Regions from separate parts of the Streptomyces sp. Da 82-17 genome, predicted to be linked through region 1. Evidence: riboswitches for the same ligand, from Rfam matches in the RefSeq annotation. Region 1 holds a riboswitch; each other region holds the start of a gene.
What was found. Region 1 has a riboswitch for cyclic di-AMP ahead of ACIDOF_RS26215 (transglycosylase family protein). Riboswitches for the same ligand answer to the same signal wherever they lie in the genome.

Region 1 (4,191 bases):
ACCCTCGGCTCGGACGCCACGGCTGTCACACGCCACGGCTGCAGACGCCATGCCTGTCGTCGCGCGAAAGGGAACCGCATGCTCTCCGGGAACGGTCGTCACCGACGCCCCCGCCAGGCCCCGGCCCTCGTGGTCGCGGCCGGAGTGACCGGATCAGCGATCGCCATCCCGCTGCTCGGCGCGACCGGCGCCAGTGCCGCGGACGCCACCGTCGACGCCAACACCTGGGACCGCCTCGCCGACTGCGAGAGCGGCGGCGTGTGGAACGCCGACACCGGCAACGGCTACTACGGCGGCCTCCAGTTGACCCAGGCGGACTGGGAGGCCTTCGGCGGTCTGAAGTACGCCCCGAGCGCCGACCTGGCCAGCCGTGCCCAGCAGGTGGCCGTGGCGGAGAACGTGCTCGCCGAGCGCGGGCCGCTGGCCTGGCCCACCTGCGGCCTGGTCGCCGGCTTCCCGCTCACCGACCCCGCGGACGGCGACCAGTCGGACCAGCCGAGCGAGGAGCCGAGCGAGGAGCCCACCGAGTTCCCGTCGGACGACCCCTCAGCCGAGGACCCGACCCCGCCCGGCGACACCTCCGTCGAGGAGCCCGCGGACACCCCGACCGACTCCCCGACCGACGCCCCGTCAGACGACACAAAGGGCGAAACGGACGGCGAGGCGGACGGCGGGACGGGCGGCGGATCCGACGGCAAGGGCAGCGGCGACAGCGCGGACGAAACGGGCAACTCCGGCCAGAACGGCTCCGGAAAGCATCGCGGCGAACCCGCCCCCGAGTCCCCGGACTCCCCGGAGGAGGGTCGCGACTCCAACTCCTCGGGCCGGCACGCCTCGCGCGGCGACGGCTCCCGCGGCGACGCCGAAGGCGCGTACACGGTCCGCGTCGGCGACAGCCTCTCCGCGATCGCCGACGCCCGTGGCGTCGACGGCGGTTGGCCCGCGCTCTACGCCGCCAACGAGGACGCGATCGGCTCCGACCCGGACCTCATCCTCCCTGGCCAGCGGCTCGACCTCGGCTGACCGGCGGCCGGCCGGTGTGGGTGCGAGCAGGGTGAAACTGGGCGGAATCCGGCGGCAGTTCGCTGCTGAATGTCCGTTATAAAGACACTTCGCCCGGGGTGAGAGATGAGTCTCATCAGCCCTGATCGGCTTGGTATTTCCACCGAGCGCACGGCTACGGTCGTCACCGCTCGCCACTGGCGGGCCCCGATGGCCGTCACGCCGAATCCTGCCGGCGGCCCTTGGGAACAGTCGTCGCGTCAAGCGCCGTAGGCAGGAGCGGGGGACCCAAGGTTTGCGCCGGGCCCGGCCGTTGAGGCTCCACGCGGAGCCCGCAGCGGTGCAGGGAACGGCTTGGGGTGAAGTCGCCGCGTATGTCCCGGATTTCGGGGTGTACGGAACGAGGCGGCCGGGCAACTCACACGGCCCGAACCCGACAGCTCACCTCGCAGGCGTCGGTGAGGGGATTACTCCATGCTGTTCTCCGGCAAGGGCAAGCACCGTCGTCTGACCAAGGCCGAGAAGGCCGGCCGCGCCCTCGCGCTCGCCGGTGTCGCCGGCGCCGCGGTCGCCGCCCCGCTGGCCACCGCGGGCTCCGCCTCCGCCGCCACCGCCTCCGAGTGGGACGCCGTGGCCCAGTGCGAGGCCGGCGGCAACTGGTCCATCAACACCGGCAACGGCTACTACGGCGGCCTGCAGTTCTCGGCCTCCACCTGGAACGCCTACGGCGGCACCAAGTACGCGGCCACCGCCGACCAGGCCACCAAGGCCCAGCAGATAGAGATCGGCGAGAAGGTCCTCGCCGGACAGGGCAAGGGCGCCTGGCCGAACTGCGGCACCGGCCTCTCCAACGCCGCCTACGACGGCGGCGGTTCGGCGCAGCCCGCCGAGCAGGCCCCGCAGCAGCAGGCCGCCCCGCAGCCCGAGCGCAAGGCCGAGCAGCCCGCCTCCCGCTCGCAGGAGCGCGCCCCGCAGAAGACCGTCGAGACCCCGACCGGCAAGAAGGTCAAGAAGGGCGACGGCGAGTACAAGGTGAAGAAGGGCGACACCCTCTCCTCCATCGCCGAGGCGCACGACGTCAAGGGCGGCTGGGCGAAGCTGTTCGACCTGAACAAGGACATCGTCGACGACGCCGACTTCATCTACCCGGGCCAGCAGCTGCACCTGAAGTAAGCGGCCCGCGCGGCGCCCCCCACACTCCCCGCCCCGGCGTGCATTCCCCCGTACGCGCCGGGGCGGGGGCATGCCCGTACCGCGTGCCGTACCGCCTGCACCACCGCGTGCGCTGTTGAGCGGGGTGGCGCACACCCGCGTACCGCTCGGTAGTGTTGTTGCTCTTTTGCCCCGCAATGCGATTCTTCGGGCCTCTTTTCGTCCCAGCGGGCGGGCGGCCGGGTGGCCGAGCCTCAGCGGGCGGTTAGGCTCGTGAGACGCAAGGCAAAGAAGGTCGGCCGCAAGGGCGCGGCCCTCGTGCAAGCACAGCTTGCGTCACATCCCAGAAGGAGATGCTCGTGCCGTCCATCGACGTCGTCGTAGCCCGGGAAATCCTGGACTCCCGAGGCAACCCCACGGTCGAGGTCGAGGTCGGCCTCGACGACGGGAGCACCGGCCGTGCCGCCGTCCCGTCCGGCGCCTCCACCGGTGCCTTCGAGGCCATCGAACTCCGTGACGGTGACCCGAACCGTTACCAGGGCAAGGGTGTCGAGAAGGCCGTCCTCGCGGTCATCGAGCAGATCGGCCCGGAGCTGGTCGGCTACGACGCCACCGAGCAGCGCCTGATCGACCAGGCCATGTTCGACCTGGACGCCACCGACAACAAGGGCTCGCTCGGCGCCAACGCCATCCTGGGCGTCTCCCTCGCCGTCGCCCACGCCGCCTCCGAGGCGAGCGACCTGCCGCTGTTCCGTTACCTCGGCGGCCCGAACGCGCACCTGCTGCCGGTGCCGATGATGAACATCCTGAACGGCGGCTCGCACGCCGACTCCAACGTGGACATCCAGGAGTTCATGATCGCCCCGATCGGCGCGGAGTCCTTCTCCGAGGCGCTGCGCTGGGGCACCGAGGTCTACCACACGCTGAAGAAGGTCCTGAAGAGCAAGGGCCTGGCCACCGGCCTCGGCGACGAGGGCGGCTTCGCCCCGAACCTCGGCTCCAACCGCGAGGCCCTCGACCTCATCCTCGAGGCCATCAAGGAGGCCGGTTACGTTCCCGGCCAGCAGATCGCCCTCGCCCTCGACGTCGCCGCCTCCGAGTTCTACAAGGACGGCAAGTACAACTTCGAGGGCAAGGACCGCTCCGCCGCCGAGATGACGGAGTACTACGAGGAGCTCGTCTCCGCGTACCCGCTCGTCTCCATCGAGGACCCGCTGTTCGAGGACGACTGGGCCGGCTGGAACGTCATCACCGAGAAGCTCGGCTCCAAGGTCCAGCTCGTCGGCGACGACCTGTTCGTCACCAACCCGGAGCGCCTGGCCCGCGGCATCGAGGAGAACTCGGCCAACGCCCTGCTCGTCAAGGTCAACCAGATCGGTTCGCTGACCGAGACCCTGGACGCCGTCGAGCTGGCCCAGCGCAACGGCTTCAAGTGCATGATGTCCCACCGCTCCGGCGAGACCGAGGACGTCACCATCGCCGACCTGGCCGTCGCCACCAACTGCGGCCAGATCAAGACCGGCGCCCCGGCCCGCTCCGAGCGCGTCGCCAAGTACAACCAGCTGCTGCGCATCGAGGAGATCCTCGACGACGCCGCGGTCTACGCCGGCCGCAGCGCCTTCCCGCGCTTCAAGGGCTGAGCCGTAGTCACCAGGTAGTTACGTACGTCCCCGCACCCGGTCCCGTACCGTGTGCGGGGACGTACGTGCGTGTGAACGGGAGGCGGGGACATGGCCGTGAAGGACCGGGACCGGTTCTCCACCGCGACCAGGATCCGGTTGCTCGGCGAGCAGACGGCCGCCCGGGTCTACCGCTCCCAGACCAAACGGCAGGCCCGCCGCTCCCGCCTCACCGGCCGCGCCGCGCTCCTCGCCCTCGTCGTCTGCTCGCTGATCGTGGCGCTCGCGTACCCGATGCGGCAGTGGGTGGCGCAGCGCGCCGACATCGCGGAGCAGGAGCAGAAGCTGGCCGAGGCCCGCGAGCAGACCGAGAAGCTCAAGGACGCCAAGGCCCGCTGGCGCGACCCGGCGTACGTGG
Region 2 (4,191 bases), on a different contig from region 1:
TCTCCCGGCTGCCGAAGGGCCTCGCGCTGCTCGCCGACGCGCTGCGCGCCCCCGCCTTCGAGGACAGCGAGATCAAGCGCCTCGTACGCAACCGCCTGGACGAGATCCCGCACGAGACGGCCAACCCGGCGCGGCGCGCGGCCAAGGAGCTGTACAAGCAGCTGTTCCCGGCCGAGGCGCGGATGTCGCGGCCGCGGCAGGGCACCGAGGAGACCGTCGCCCGCATCGACGCGGCCGCGGTCCGCAAGTTCTACGACGCGCACATCCGCCCGGCCACCGCGACCGTCGTCGTCGTCGGTGACCTGGAGGGCGCCGACCTGGACGCGATGCTCGCCGAGACGCTGGGGGAGTGGACGGGGAACACCGCGGAGCAGCGCCCCGCGGCGCCCATCACCGCGGACGACACCGGCCGGGTCTTCATCGTGGACCGTCCCGGCGCCGTGCAGACGCAGCTCCTGATCGGCCGTATCGGCGCGGACCGGCACGACCAGGTGTGGCCGGCGCAGGTGCTCGGCACGTACTGCCTGGGCGGGACTCTGACGTCCCGTCTGGACCGGGTGCTGCGCGAGGAAAAGGGCTACACCTACGGTGTGCGGGCGTTCGCGCAGGTGCTGCGGTCGGCCGCGGACGGCAGCGGTGCGGCGATGCTCGCGATCAGCGGTTCGGTGGACACCCCCAACACCGGCCCGGCACTTGACGACCTGTGGAAGGTGCTGCGGACCCTCGCGGCCGAGGGTCTGACGGACCCGGAGCGGGACGTCGCGGTGCAGAACCTGGTGGGTGTGGCGCCGCTGCGGTACGAGACGGCGGCGGCCGTCGCCGGCACGCTCGCGGACCAGGTCGAGCAGCAGCTGCCGGACGACTTCCAGGCGGAGCTGTACCGCCGTCTCGCCGAGACGGGCACGGTGGAGGCCACCGCGGCCGTCGTCAGCGCGTTCCCCGAGGACCGTCTCGTCACGGTCCTGGTGGGCGACGCCGACCAGATCGCCGAGCCCGTGAAGGCGCTCGGCATCGGTGAAGTGACCGTTGTCACGGGCTAGTCGGGCCGCCGCGGCGACGCGGTGACGGGCTCAGGGGCCCCGGTGGCGCACCCGCGCCACCGGGGCCCCCACCGTTCGAGCACCTCGTCATGCAATGTCCGATTAGGGCTGAAATTTCAGAGTGGTTGGGGATCTGCCCTGTGGCGTGCACTACAAAAGGCGTGATCCGTTTGTTGATTGAAAGATGTCCCGTTTAGCGTCGGTCCGGCTGTTCGCCAGCTATGCGCCGCGCCCGCGGCACCGGACAGTCATCGCCGAGTCCCCGTACGGCGCGAGCCAGGGGAGCCGGGGACCCACACGCAGTCCCTGGGGTGAATCGGACGCCCTCCCGCGCGGAGGGGGCCCGTAGGAGACCTTCCTGCTCCGAACCCGTCAGCTAACCCGGTAGGCGAGAAGGAAGGAAAGGACACCGCCACCCCATGGCCTTCGCCCGTGCCACCGGGAAGCACCGCCGTCCCAGCCGCCTGACCCGCAAGAGCGCCACCATCGCCGGTGTCGCCGCCCTGACCACCTCGGGCGTCGTCGGCGGCCTCTCCGCCCCCGCGATGGCCGCCGAGAGCTCCGCGGCCCTCGACGACACCGGCATCAACCAGGCCGTCTCCGTGGGCGATTCGCTCGCCGAGCAGATAGACGCCCAGGCCGCCGCCCAGGAGAAGGCAGCCGCCAAGGCCGCCGCCAAGAAGAAGGCCGAGGAGCACGCCGAGGCCGCCCGCAAGGCCGAGGCCAAGCGCAAGGCCGCGGAGAAGGCCAAGAAGGAGCGCGAGGCCAAGGAGCGCGCCGCCCGCGAGGCCGAGCGCAAGCGCCTCAACAGCTACACCGCCCCGGTCGCCGGCTCGTACATCTCCACCGGCTACCAGACCGGCGGCGCCCTCTGGTCCTCCGGCAGCCACAGCGGCGTCGACTTCCACGCCGGCTCCGGCACCTCCGTCGTCGCCGTCGGCTCCGGCACCGTCGTCGAGGCCGGCTGGGGCGGGGCGTACGGCAACAACATCGTGATCAAGATGAACGACGGCACGTACACCCAGTACGGCCACCTCTCGTCCATCGGCGTCTCGGTCGGCCAGACCGTCACCCCCGGCCAGCAGATCGGCCTCTCCGGCTCGACCGGCAACTCCACGGGCCCGCACCTGCACTTCGAGGCCCGCACGTCGCCCGAATACGGCTCGGACATCGACCCGGTCGCGTACCTGCGCTCGCACGGCGTGAACGTCTGACGCCACCGCACGCACCCCGCACCGAAGGCCCCGGCATCCGCTGCCGGGGCCTTCGGCGTTCCCGGACATTGCTCCTCGCTCCACCGGCCGATCCGATTCGGCCGGTTTTCGGCCGGGCGCAGGCCAAAAGACTTCCATGAATTCCGGTGAGTCGTCGGAAATTCAGGTGTGCTGGAATAGAGTCGCAGAACGGGTGATTCACAGGTGGAGGTCCGGTCATGCGCATTCCGGCGCACTCGGTATGCACGGCGATTCGCGACGACATCGTCGCGGGAGTCTTCGAACGCGGCGGCCGGCTCACCGAAGAGGTCCTCGCGCGGCGGTACGGCGTCTCCCGCGTCCCGGTCCGCGAGGCGCTGCGCACCCTGGAAGCGGAGGGGTTCGTCAGCACGCGCAGGCACGCGGGCGCGTGCGTCGCCGAGCCCACCGCGCAGGACGCCGCCGACCTGCTCGAGGCCAGACAGCTCCTCGAACCGCTCGGCGCGGCCCGCGCGGCGCAGCGCCGCACCGAGGCCCACCTCAAGGTGCTGCGCGGCCTCGTACGGCTCGGCCAGGAGCGCGCCCGCGCCGGGCACAGCGACGACCTGCGCTCTCTGGACGGCTGGTTCCACGAGACCCTCGCCCAGGCCTCCGGCAGCGCGGGCCTGACCGCCCTGCTCACGCAGCTGCGCCAGAAGATCGCGTGGATGTACGCGGTCGAGCCGCCCGCCAAGCCGACCGAGTCCTGGGCGGAGCACGGCGCGATCGTCGACGCGGTGGCCCGGCGCGACGCGGAACGCGCCCGCGCCCTCACCGCCCAGCACACCGAACGCTCCAAGGCCGCGCACCGGCTGCGTTTCGCGGACGGCGGGGCGCGGGTCGGCAGGGTCGCTGCGGTGAGGACTTCGCAACATTCCGTAAACATGGCGAGCGGCCGGAATTAACGAAAGCCGTATACGAATAGGGTGTACGGGCCGGGAATTGTTGCGCCCCGTTGCGGGCTGCCCATTTCTCTGCGGCCCCGTCTGGTCCGTTTATCTCGTACGGCTGTCGGCAGTGCCTTTTGGTGCGTGCCGCAATACCGGCCGCGAAAAACACGGAAGCCCCGCAGACCTCGTCGGTCTGCGGGGCTTCCGCGGCAGTGGTGCGCCTGAACGGGTCAGGCCGGGGCCGGAGCCCCGTGCGTCCGAGCCGGGCTCGGACGCTCAGACGGTCTCGGGGAGCTCCTCGAGACCCTCGGAGACCAGCTTCGCCAGACGGTCCAGGGCGACGTCCGCACCCTCGGCGTCGGAGGCGAGCACGATCTCCTCGCCGCCCTGCGCGCCCAGGCCGAGCACCGCGAGCATGGAAGCGGCGTTGACCGGGTTCCCGTCGGCCTTGGCGATCGTCACGGGGACGCCGGCGGCCGTGGCCGCGCGGACGAAGATGGAGGCGGGACGGGCGTGGAGGCCCTCGGCCCAGCCGACGTTGACGCGGCGCTCAGCCATGTGATGCTGCCCTTCAGGTGTCGCTCAAGCACTTGTCTAGACCACTGTCTCATACCGCGGCGGATGCTCCGAGAGGCCGTACGTCCTGAACCCCGGCCGCCGTCCGGCCTTCCTACCTTGCATCGCACGGGGCGGCACCGCGACCCGTACTCAGTGGGTGAGACGGGCCCGAGGGCGGGTCGGGAGGCGGCTCCGGGGACGGCTCCAGGAGGGGGGGCGGGCGCGGGTTTTCCACAGGCCCGGGCCGAAGGTCGTACCGGGCTGTCCACAGGCCCTGACCGAAAGGCCGGTTCGCCGTACTCTGGGCCGCATGACGCCGGTCGAGCACGCGGACTCCACGGACGCCGCCTACCCCGCCCACTGGGAGGCGGACGTGGTGCTGCGCGACGGCGGCACGGCACGGATCAGGCCCATCACCACCGAAGACGCCGACCGCCTGGTCAGCTTCTACGAACAAGTCTCGGACGAGTC
Region 3 (4,191 bases), on a different contig from region 1:
CCTGGCGATCGGCACGGCGTCGCTGACGGTGCCCGCGTACATCGCCGAGATCGCCCCGGCCCGCTCCCGCGGCCGGCTGGTGTCGCTCAACCAACTCATGATCACGGTCGGGATCTTCGTCTCGTACCTGGTCGGCTATCTCTTCGACGACGGTGAGGGCTGGCGCTGGATGCTGGGGCTCGGGCTGCTGCCCGCGCTCGCGATGTTCGCCGGCGTGCTGCGCCTCGCGGAGAGCCCGCGCTGGCTCCTCGACCGCGGCCGCCGCGACGAGGCCCGCGCCGCGCTGCTCCGCACCCGTACGCCCGAGGCCGCCGACGCCGAACTCGCCGAGATCGAGGCGCTGTCCGCGGCCGAGACCCGCACCAGCTACCGCGATCTGCTGCGCCCCGCGATGCGTCCCGCCGTAATCCTCGGCGTGGTCGTCGCGGCCACCAACCAGCTGGTCGGCGTCAACGCGGTCATCTACTACGCGCCGACCATGCTCAAGCAGGCCGGTTTCGGCAGCTCCGCCGCGATCCTCTCCTCGCTCGGCATCGGCCTGGTCAACATGTGCCTGACGTTCGTGGCGCTGCTGCTCGTCGACCGGGTCGGCCGCCGCCCGCTGCTGCTCGGCGGCACGTCGGTCGTGGTCCTGGCGCTCGTGCTGCTCGGCGCGCTGTACCTGATGGGCGACGACGGGCGCCCCGTCTCCGGCGGCCTGCTCGTGGCCGGGCTCTGCCTGTACATCGCGGCGTTCGCGCCCAGCCTCGGCCTCGCGATCTGGCTCATCAACAGCGAGATCTTCCCGACGGCGGTACGCGGCAAGGCCAGCTCCTTCGGCAACGTCACCCACTGGGGCCTCGACTTCGCCATCTCCCTCACCGTCCTCACCACCATCAACGCCCTCACGCCCACCGGTCTGTTCTGGATCTACGGTCTCTTCGGCCTGCTCGGCGTGGTCTACCTGCACCGCAAGCTGCCGGAGACGAAGGGCCGCAGCCTGGAGGACATCTCGGCGTCGCTGCGGGGCTGACGCGCCTCGCCATGTCATGCGCGGAGGGGGCGTCACGACGGCGGAGACTTCCGCTGCCGTGACGCCCCCTCCGAGGCGGTCGCCGTGGCCGACGGGACGAACCCGTCCGGCCCGACTGCTCGTTTAGTACGGGCCGTTGACGTTGTCGATCGAGCCGTAGCGGTCCGCCGCGTAGTTGCAGGCGGCGGTGATGTTGGCGACCGGGTCGAAGCTGTCGGTCGACGTGCCGGGCACGTGGTAGGCCTCGAAGGTGGGGGCGATGACCTGCAGCAGACCCTTGGACGGGGTGCCGTTCTGGGCGTTGATGTCCCAGTTGTTCATGGCCAGCGGGTTGCCGGAGGACTCCCGCATGATGTTGCGGTGGATGCCCTCGTACGTGCCGGGGATGCCGTGCTGGGCCATGATGTCGAGCGACTCGCGGATCCAGCCGTCGAGGTCGTTGGTGTACGCCTTCTTCGCCGCGGCGGGCTGCACCTCGGTGGCGCCCTTGCGCTCGGAGCGGTCGGCGCGCTCGGCGGAGGCACGGGAGGCGTCGGCCTTCTCGGCCTTCTTGCCGAGGGTGAGCTTCAGGCCGGGGTGGATGAGGCCCGGGTTGTCGCCGAGGGCGTCGCGGTTGGCCTCGTACAGCTTCTTCCAGCCGCCGCTGAGGGAGTGCTCCCGGGCGATCGCGGAGAGGGAGTCACCCGCGACGACGGTGTACGTCTTCGCGGCGGCCGGCTTCGCGGCCGGGCTCGCCTGAACGGCCTCGGCCTTGGCCGCACCCGCGGGCGCCGCGCTCGCCGCGGTCGCGCCGATCACCGGAAGTACGAGCGCTGCTCCGCCGGTCCCCACGAAGGCGATTCCCCGGTTGAGCGAACGGGACTTGGGGCGGCGGTGCTTTCCCTTTGCAGGCATGACGAATTCCTCTCCGTCGCCTACGAGGTGAGCTGTCGGGTTCGGACGGGAGATGTCCGGTCGCACTGCGCATGCGACTTCACCCCAAGCCGTTCCGGACGTGCCGGACCGGCGACTTACCTGGGTCCCCCGCTCCTGCCGTGCGTAAGTGAGTCGGTGTGAGGTTCTCCGGGCGGCGGCAGGATTCGGCGTTCCGTCCGGATTCACGGTGACGTTAGGCGAGAAAGTCGCGGAGGAACAAGGTCGGAAATTGAACGGGGAATGTACGGAGCGCATTCATGTGTCCTGGAACACGCCGCCCGCCGAGATCGAAAAGGCTCAACTCGCTTTGCGGGAACCGGATGTGCGTTTTCGGCGTCTGTCGGGGGGACGGTTGTTCCGTGTGACCCGTCTCACTGAATTCGATACGGCCGTGAAATGCGGAAGTCGGGCGAATCTGACGGGCAATTCAGGTGCTGTGTCACCAATATGGGCGCTAATTTATGTAAGCCGCCAATGCTGTAATGAGGTGACTTAATCGGGCGAACTCGGACATAGGTGAGCGGGTGGGGGTGAGCGGGATCGGGTGGGGCGACTTGGGGCACCGGGTGGGCGCCGGCGGCGGGTCGCGGCCCCGTGCGGGCGCGCGTAGCTTGACGGCTGTGGGGTCCGGCGACGGAGTGGGCCGCGGGGCTCGGTGGTCGGGGGCTCGTCGGTCGGAGCGCGAGGAGGAGTGAGGGACGTGGACGCGAACGCCTGGGACGAGCGGTACGGCGCGGAGGAACGCGTATGGCCCGCCGAGCCCAACCTGTGGGTCGTCCGTGAGACCTCCGAACTCCCGCCCGGCCGCGCCCTCGACCTCGCCGCCGGGGAGGGGCGCAACGCCCTGTGGCTGGCCCGCCGGGGCTGGAGCGTCGACGCGGTCGACTTCTCACCCGTCGCCGTACGGCGCATGGCCGACCTCGCAGAACGCCAACAGGCCGATGTGCACGCCGAGTTGGCCGACGTGACGCGCTACGCCCCGCAGGAGTCCGCGTACGACCTGGTGCTCCTCTCCTACCTCCAGCTCCCTCGGCAGGATATGGAGGGGGTCCTCGACACCGCCTGCCGTGTCGCCCGGCCCGGAGCGACCCTGCTCCTCGTCGGCCACGACATCAGCAACCTCGACCACGGCATCGGCGGCCCCCAGGACCTGCAGGTCCTCTCCAGTACGGACCAGGTCACCGCGGCCTGGGAGCCGTACGCCGACATCGCCGTCGCCGAGGTCGCCCGCCGCCCCGTGGGGGACGCGGCGGCCCTGGACACGGTGGTACGAGCGGTCCGCCGCTGAGGCGTACTCCGGGTTCTCCGGGTTCTCGGGGTTCTCCGGGGCCTTGTCACAGCCCTGAGGGGTGGGCGGGCAGCCACTCGGCGTGCCGCCCCCGCATCCGGTCCCGCTCGGCCGCATCGGCCTCGTCCTCCGCGTACCGCTTCGAGCCCGGCAGGCTGTGGAAGCGCACCCAGGCGTCCCGGTACGGGCCGCGCAGCTCATGGCCCACAGGCGGGCACAGCGGCCGGTGCCGCGCCCACAGTTCCGTCGACGCCGACGCCTCCTCGCCCCGTACGGCCCCCACGTCTCCGCTCCTCCCTCTGCGCTCTGCGTTCCCGCTGCGCTGTGTTCCCGCTGCTCCCGGCAGTGGCGAGAGTGCCGCACCCCAGGCGGTTGTCGGGTCCGTCACGTGCTCACAGCCCCGGAAATATACCCCCGGGGGTAATGCTGTTAAGGTGAGTGACATACCCCGGGGGGTAATTTTCGTCCGTGAGGAGTTTCCCTGTGTTCTTCGTCGACACCATCGAGCTCGAGGGCCTCGGCAACCGCAGCTACCTGGCCGGCGGCGAGCGCGCGGCAGTGGCCGTGGACCCGCCGCGGGACATCGACCAGGTCCTGGCCGCGGCCGCGCGGCGGGGCGTGCGCATCACCCACGTCGTGGAGACGCACATCCACAACGACTACGTGACCGGCGGCCTGGAGCTCGCCCGCCTCACCGGCGCCGCCTACCTGGTCCCGGCCGGCGCGCACGTCTCCTTCGCCCGGACCCCCGTGGCCGACGGGGACACCGTCGACGTCGACACGGACCTCGCCCTGGCCGCCGTCGCCACCCCCGGCCACACCCCGCACCACACCGCGTACGTGCTCAGCGACGCCGGCCGCCCGGTCGCCGCGTTCACCGGCGGCTCCCTGCTCATCGGCACGGTCGGCCGCCCCGACCTGGTCGAACCCCGCCTGACCGAGCAGCTGGCCCGCGCCCAGCACGCCTCCGCCCACC
Region 4 (4,191 bases), on a different contig from region 1:
AGGCTGAGGCGGCCGTCAGGTCGGCCAACTCGGCGTCCGTGAGCCGGAGTTCGGCGACCGCGAGCAGCGCGGGCAGCTGCTCGACCGTGCGGGCCGAGGCGATCGGCGCGACCACGGTCGGCTGCGCGGCGAGCCAGGCGAGGGCGACGGTGGCGAGCTCGGCGTCGTGCGCGGCCGCCACCCGGTCCAGGGCGTCCAGCACCCTCACGCCGCGCTCGGTGTCCAGATGCCCGCCCGCACTCTGCGCCCGCACGCTGTCCACCGTCGCACCCGGGCGGTACTTGCCGGTGAGGAAGCCGGAGGCGAGCGCGTAGTAGGGCACGGCGGCGAGGCCGGTCCGCGAGGCGACCTCCTGGAGGCGGCCCTCGTACGTGTCGCGGGAGACCAGGTTGTAGTGCGGCTGCAGCGCGGCGTACCGCGTGAGGCCCTCGCGCTCGGCGAAGTCGAGGGACTCGGTGAGGCGCTCGGGCGAGATGTTGGAGGCGGCGACGGCGCGCACGGTGCCGGCGCGGACCAGCTCGTCGAGGGCGGTGACGATGTCCTCGACGGGGACGCTCGGGTCGTCGAAGTGCGTGTAGTAGAGGTCGATGTAGTCCGTGCCGAGGCGGCGCAGGGAGTCCTCGACGCCCCGCTTGATGGTGCCCGGGGCGAGGCCCTTCACGCCGTCGAGCCCGCCGACCTTGGTCGCGACGACGACGTCCTCGCGATTGCCGCGCGCCGCCAGCCACTTGCCGATGACGGTCTCGGACTCGCCGCCGCTGTTGCCCGGCACCCAGGCCGAGTAGACGTCGGCGGTGTCGATGAAGTTGCCGCCGGCCTCGGTGTAGGCGTCGAGGACCGCGAAGGACTGCTCCTCGTCGGCGCTCCAGCCGAAGACGTTGCCGCCGAGGGCGAGCGGGAAGACCGAGAGACCGGACGGGCCGAGGGTGCGCAAAGAGGTCATGGGGACGTCAACAGCCGCCGTGGACGGGCCTATTCCGGTCCGCGCACCGCTGAGGGGTACGCGCACAGGAAAGAGGGACCCGCCGCACGACGGCTGTGGAGGACATGCCTCACCTCACCGATGCATGCCTCGTACCGGCAGCCCTGACGTCGGGGGGTAAGCCGCCAGGACCACCGGAATCCAGGAACCTCCCGGGGAGCCGTGGCGGCTCGGCCGGTCGAGATCAGATGCTGACGCCCTTGCTGCGCAGCCAGGCGCTCGGGTCGATCAGCTCGCCGCCGGCGGTCTTCACCTCGAAGTGCAGGTGCGGGCCGGTGGAGTTGCCGGTCGAGCCGACGCGTCCGATGACGTCGCCCGTCTTGACCTCCTGGCCGACGCTGACGCTCATCGACGACTGGTGGTTGTACGCCAGCTCGGTGCCGTCGTCGAGCTCGATGACCGTGCGGTAGCCATAACTGCCGGACCAGCCGGCCTCCTTGACTGTGCCGCTGTGGATCGACTTGATCGGCGTGCCCGTGGGGGCGGCGAAGTCCAGGCCCGTGTGGTACCCGGAGGACCACATCGAACCGGCCTGCCCGAACACGGTGCTGATCGTGTACGACGCGAGGGGGGCGGTGAAGCTGCGGGCGAGCTTGGCGAGGCGCTCGGCCTCCGCCTTCCGCTTCGCCTCCTCCTCGGCCTTGCGCTTGGCCTCGGCGGCCTCCCGCTCGGCCTCGGTCTGCTGCTTCTCGGCCTCTTCGGCGGCGGCCTTGGCGGCGGCGTCGGCAGCGGCGGCCTGCTCGGCGGCCGCGGCCTCCTCCTGCTTCGACTCGGCCTGCTGCATGATGCGCGAGCGCAGCGCCTCACCGGCGTCCGCGGAGGCGGCCTGCGGCTCGCCGTCGAGCTGGGCGACGGGGGCGCCGGACGCGGCGGTGGCCTGGGTGACGCCCGAGAAGTCGTCCCCGGCGTCCGCGGAGTCGTCGGAGATCAGGGAGCCGACGCCCGGCAGGGACTCGGCGTCGGGCAGCGATTCGGTGACACCGGAGAGGTCGGGCAGCGAGATCGGTACCGGCGGGCGGTCCTTGGCGGTCGCTATGCCGCCGGCGCCGACCGCGGCGATGACGCCGACGCCGAGCACCGTGGAGCTGCGCGCGAAGCCGCCGCGCTGCTTGCCGACGCGGTGCCGGCCGCGGACCGGGCGAACGGACTCCTCAGTGGGGTTCCACTCTTCCCAGGGCCCTTCGTCGTGTCCGAACGCCGTCTCGCCGTCCGGGAAATACGCGGGCTCATGGCCGGTCGTGCCTCGGCTTGCGGGGGTCGCCACTGGGGCGCACTCCTTTCCTTCCTTCTCGCCTACCGGGTTAGCTGACGGGTTCGGAACAGGAAGGTTTCCTACGGGCGAAGAACGCCCGATTCACCCCAAGTTGGTGGTTCCCCGGCTCCCTTGCGGGATTAAGCGTGTGCGCACGGAGCCGACTCTTGTGACGGCTGGGACGACCGCGCTGCGTTATCGAACGTTAATAGACAGCGGCATCGGATTCCAAGCCGTTCCGACTGATCGTTCATGGCTCTGGCCAAGCCTTTTCGGGACACGAGGGGGCGGAACCGGGCGAGTTGACCACACTTTCTCCACAACTCGCGGCCCTCAAGTTTCTGACGTTGCGTCATTTGTTATGCGGAGGGCGGCGCTTCACTCACAGAGGGTGACAGCGGGCGGCCCCTTCGGCTCGTCCGCCGCGGGCCGCCGCACCGCGAGCAGCGCCATGTCGTCCGTCATGCCGCTCCCGCCGGTGTGCGCCCGCACCTCGTCGGCCACGGCGGCGAGCAGCGCGTCCGGCGCCGCGAACGTCCGGCCGCTGAGCCGGGCCGCCGGATCGTAGAACTCCCCCGCCTCGTCCCGCGCCTCCGAGAGGCCGTCGGTGTAGAAGAGCAGCGTCGCGCCGCCGGGGAAGGCGCACTCGCCCGCCCGGTCCGGCCACATCCCGAGGTCGCCCATGCCGAGCGGAAGCGCCGGCTCCGCCGCCGCGAGCACCGCGAGCCGCCCGCCCGCGTACAGCAACAGGGGTTCCGGATGGCCCCGGTTGATGAACCGGACCACCTCGCGGCCGTGCGGCATCTCCGCGAGCACCGCCGTCGTGAAGCCCTCGAAGGCGTCCAGGCCGGAGCGCCGGACGCCCTCGCGCGCCAGCGCCCGCTCCAGGCGCTGTGCGACCGCCTCCAGGGTCGTCTCCTGCTCGGCCGCCTCCCGGAACGCCCCGATCACCACGGCCACGGCCTCCACAGCCCCGAGCCCCTTGCCGCGCACGTCGCCGACGATCAGCCGTACGCCGTGCGGAGTCTCCTGCACCGCGTACAGGTCGCCGCCGATGAACGCGTCCGCCTGCGCCGCCTCGTAGCACGCGGCCACCTCCAACCCCCCGATCCGAGAAGCCGGTTCGGGCAGGACGGCGCGCTGCGCGGCCTCGGCGATCTCCCGCGCGGAGGCGAGCTTCTCCCCGCGGTGGCGTACGACGACGTTGATGAGGACGGCGAGCGCGGAGACCGTGAGCACGTTGATCAGCTCGGTCAGCTCCTGCGGCCGGCCGACCGTCCCGTAGTACAGCTGCAGCAGCACCACGGACGCGGACGCGGCGACGCCCGTCAGGACCGTGCCCGACAGGCCGAAGAACGGGGCCGCGACGAGCGGCGCGGCGCAGAACAGCGGCGCCGCCGTGAACCTCGGCGGCGTCAACAGCGCGGAGACGAGCCCCACGAGGACGAGCAGCGCGGGCAGCGTACGAATGAACGCGTGCGCGTGCGCGTGCGTGAGAGGCCGTTTCCGCTCCTGCCCCCCAGCCCCGCCGGGCGGTCTGCGGGGCGGTCTGCGGCGCGCACCACCGCCGCCACCGGCCCCCTCCCGGCGCCCGCCTCGCCGCGCTCCGCGCGCTCCTCGCTGCCCCACCGGTCGTCTCCTGCCTGCCGCACCTCCCCAGGCTCGGCGGCGTACGGCGGCCCGGCGACCGCTCGGCGGCCGTACGGGTTAAGGGGTGGCGTTCGGCCTCACCAAAATGGCGTACACTTGTGTTTACCGACGCGGGGTGGAGCAGCTCGGTAGCTCGCTGGGCTCATAACCCAGAGGTCGCAGGTTCAAATCCTGTCCCCGCTACTGAAGCCTCAGGCCCGGCACGTGAAAGCGTGCCGGGCCTGACGCGTTTTCACGGCCCTTCACGGCTGCGGCCCCTGCCCGCCCGCAGCACTCCCCACGAACACGACAGCGCCCGAACCACCGC

Region 2: it holds a riboswitch for cyclic di-AMP, as region 1 does, so the genes downstream of both, ACIDOF_RS26920 (M23 family metallopeptidase) here and ACIDOF_RS26215 (transglycosylase family protein) in region 1, are expected to answer to the same signal.
Region 3: it holds a riboswitch for cyclic di-AMP, as region 1 does, so the genes downstream of both, ACIDOF_RS31915 (transglycosylase SLT domain-containing protein) here and ACIDOF_RS26215 (transglycosylase family protein) in region 1, are expected to answer to the same signal.
Region 4: it holds a riboswitch for cyclic di-AMP, as region 1 does, so the genes downstream of both, ACIDOF_RS13580 (M23 family metallopeptidase) here and ACIDOF_RS26215 (transglycosylase family protein) in region 1, are expected to answer to the same signal.

The regions. Positions count from the first base shown of each region.
Region 1 covers NZ_JBJURH010000017.1:93,044-97,234, reverse strand. The annotation lists gene ACIDOF_RS26220 (transglycosylase family protein) at 145-1,023, shown strand; cyclic di-AMP (ydaO/yuaA leader) riboswitch at 1,258-1,472, shown strand; gene ACIDOF_RS26215 (transglycosylase family protein) at 1,477-2,175, shown strand; gene eno (phosphopyruvate hydratase) at 2,514-3,794, shown strand; gene ACIDOF_RS26205 (FtsB family cell division protein) at 3,885-4,191, shown strand, end outside.
Region 2 covers NZ_JBJURH010000018.1:59,292-63,482, reverse strand. The annotation lists gene ACIDOF_RS26925 (M16 family metallopeptidase) at 1-1,040, shown strand, start outside; cyclic di-AMP (ydaO/yuaA leader) riboswitch at 1,283-1,445, shown strand; gene ACIDOF_RS26920 (M23 family metallopeptidase) at 1,460-2,254, shown strand; gene ACIDOF_RS26915 (GntR family transcriptional regulator) at 2,473-3,177, shown strand; gene ACIDOF_RS26910 (HPr family phosphocarrier protein) at 3,439-3,720, opposite strand; gene ACIDOF_RS26905 (GNAT family N-acetyltransferase) at 4,031-4,191, shown strand, end outside.
Region 3 covers NZ_JBJURH010000025.1:39,696-43,886, reverse strand. The annotation lists gene ACIDOF_RS31920 (sugar porter family MFS transporter) at 1-1,012, shown strand, start outside; gene ACIDOF_RS31915 (transglycosylase SLT domain-containing protein) at 1,136-1,906, opposite strand; cyclic di-AMP (ydaO/yuaA leader) riboswitch at 1,911-2,075, opposite strand; gene ACIDOF_RS31910 (class I SAM-dependent methyltransferase) at 2,628-3,215, shown strand; gene ACIDOF_RS31905 (hypothetical protein) at 3,262-3,498, opposite strand; gene ACIDOF_RS31900 (MBL fold metallo-hydrolase) at 3,699-4,191, shown strand, end outside.
Region 4 covers NZ_JBJURH010000006.1:382,359-386,549, reverse strand. The annotation lists gene ACIDOF_RS13585 (aldo/keto reductase) at 1-943, opposite strand, end outside; gene ACIDOF_RS13590 (PrsW family intramembrane metalloprotease) at 1-7, shown strand, start outside; gene ACIDOF_RS13580 (M23 family metallopeptidase) at 1,167-2,246, opposite strand; cyclic di-AMP (ydaO/yuaA leader) riboswitch at 2,258-2,391, opposite strand; gene ACIDOF_RS13575 (PP2C family protein-serine/threonine phosphatase) at 2,613-3,863, opposite strand; tRNA gene ACIDOF_RS13570 (tRNA-Met) at 3,994-4,067, shown strand.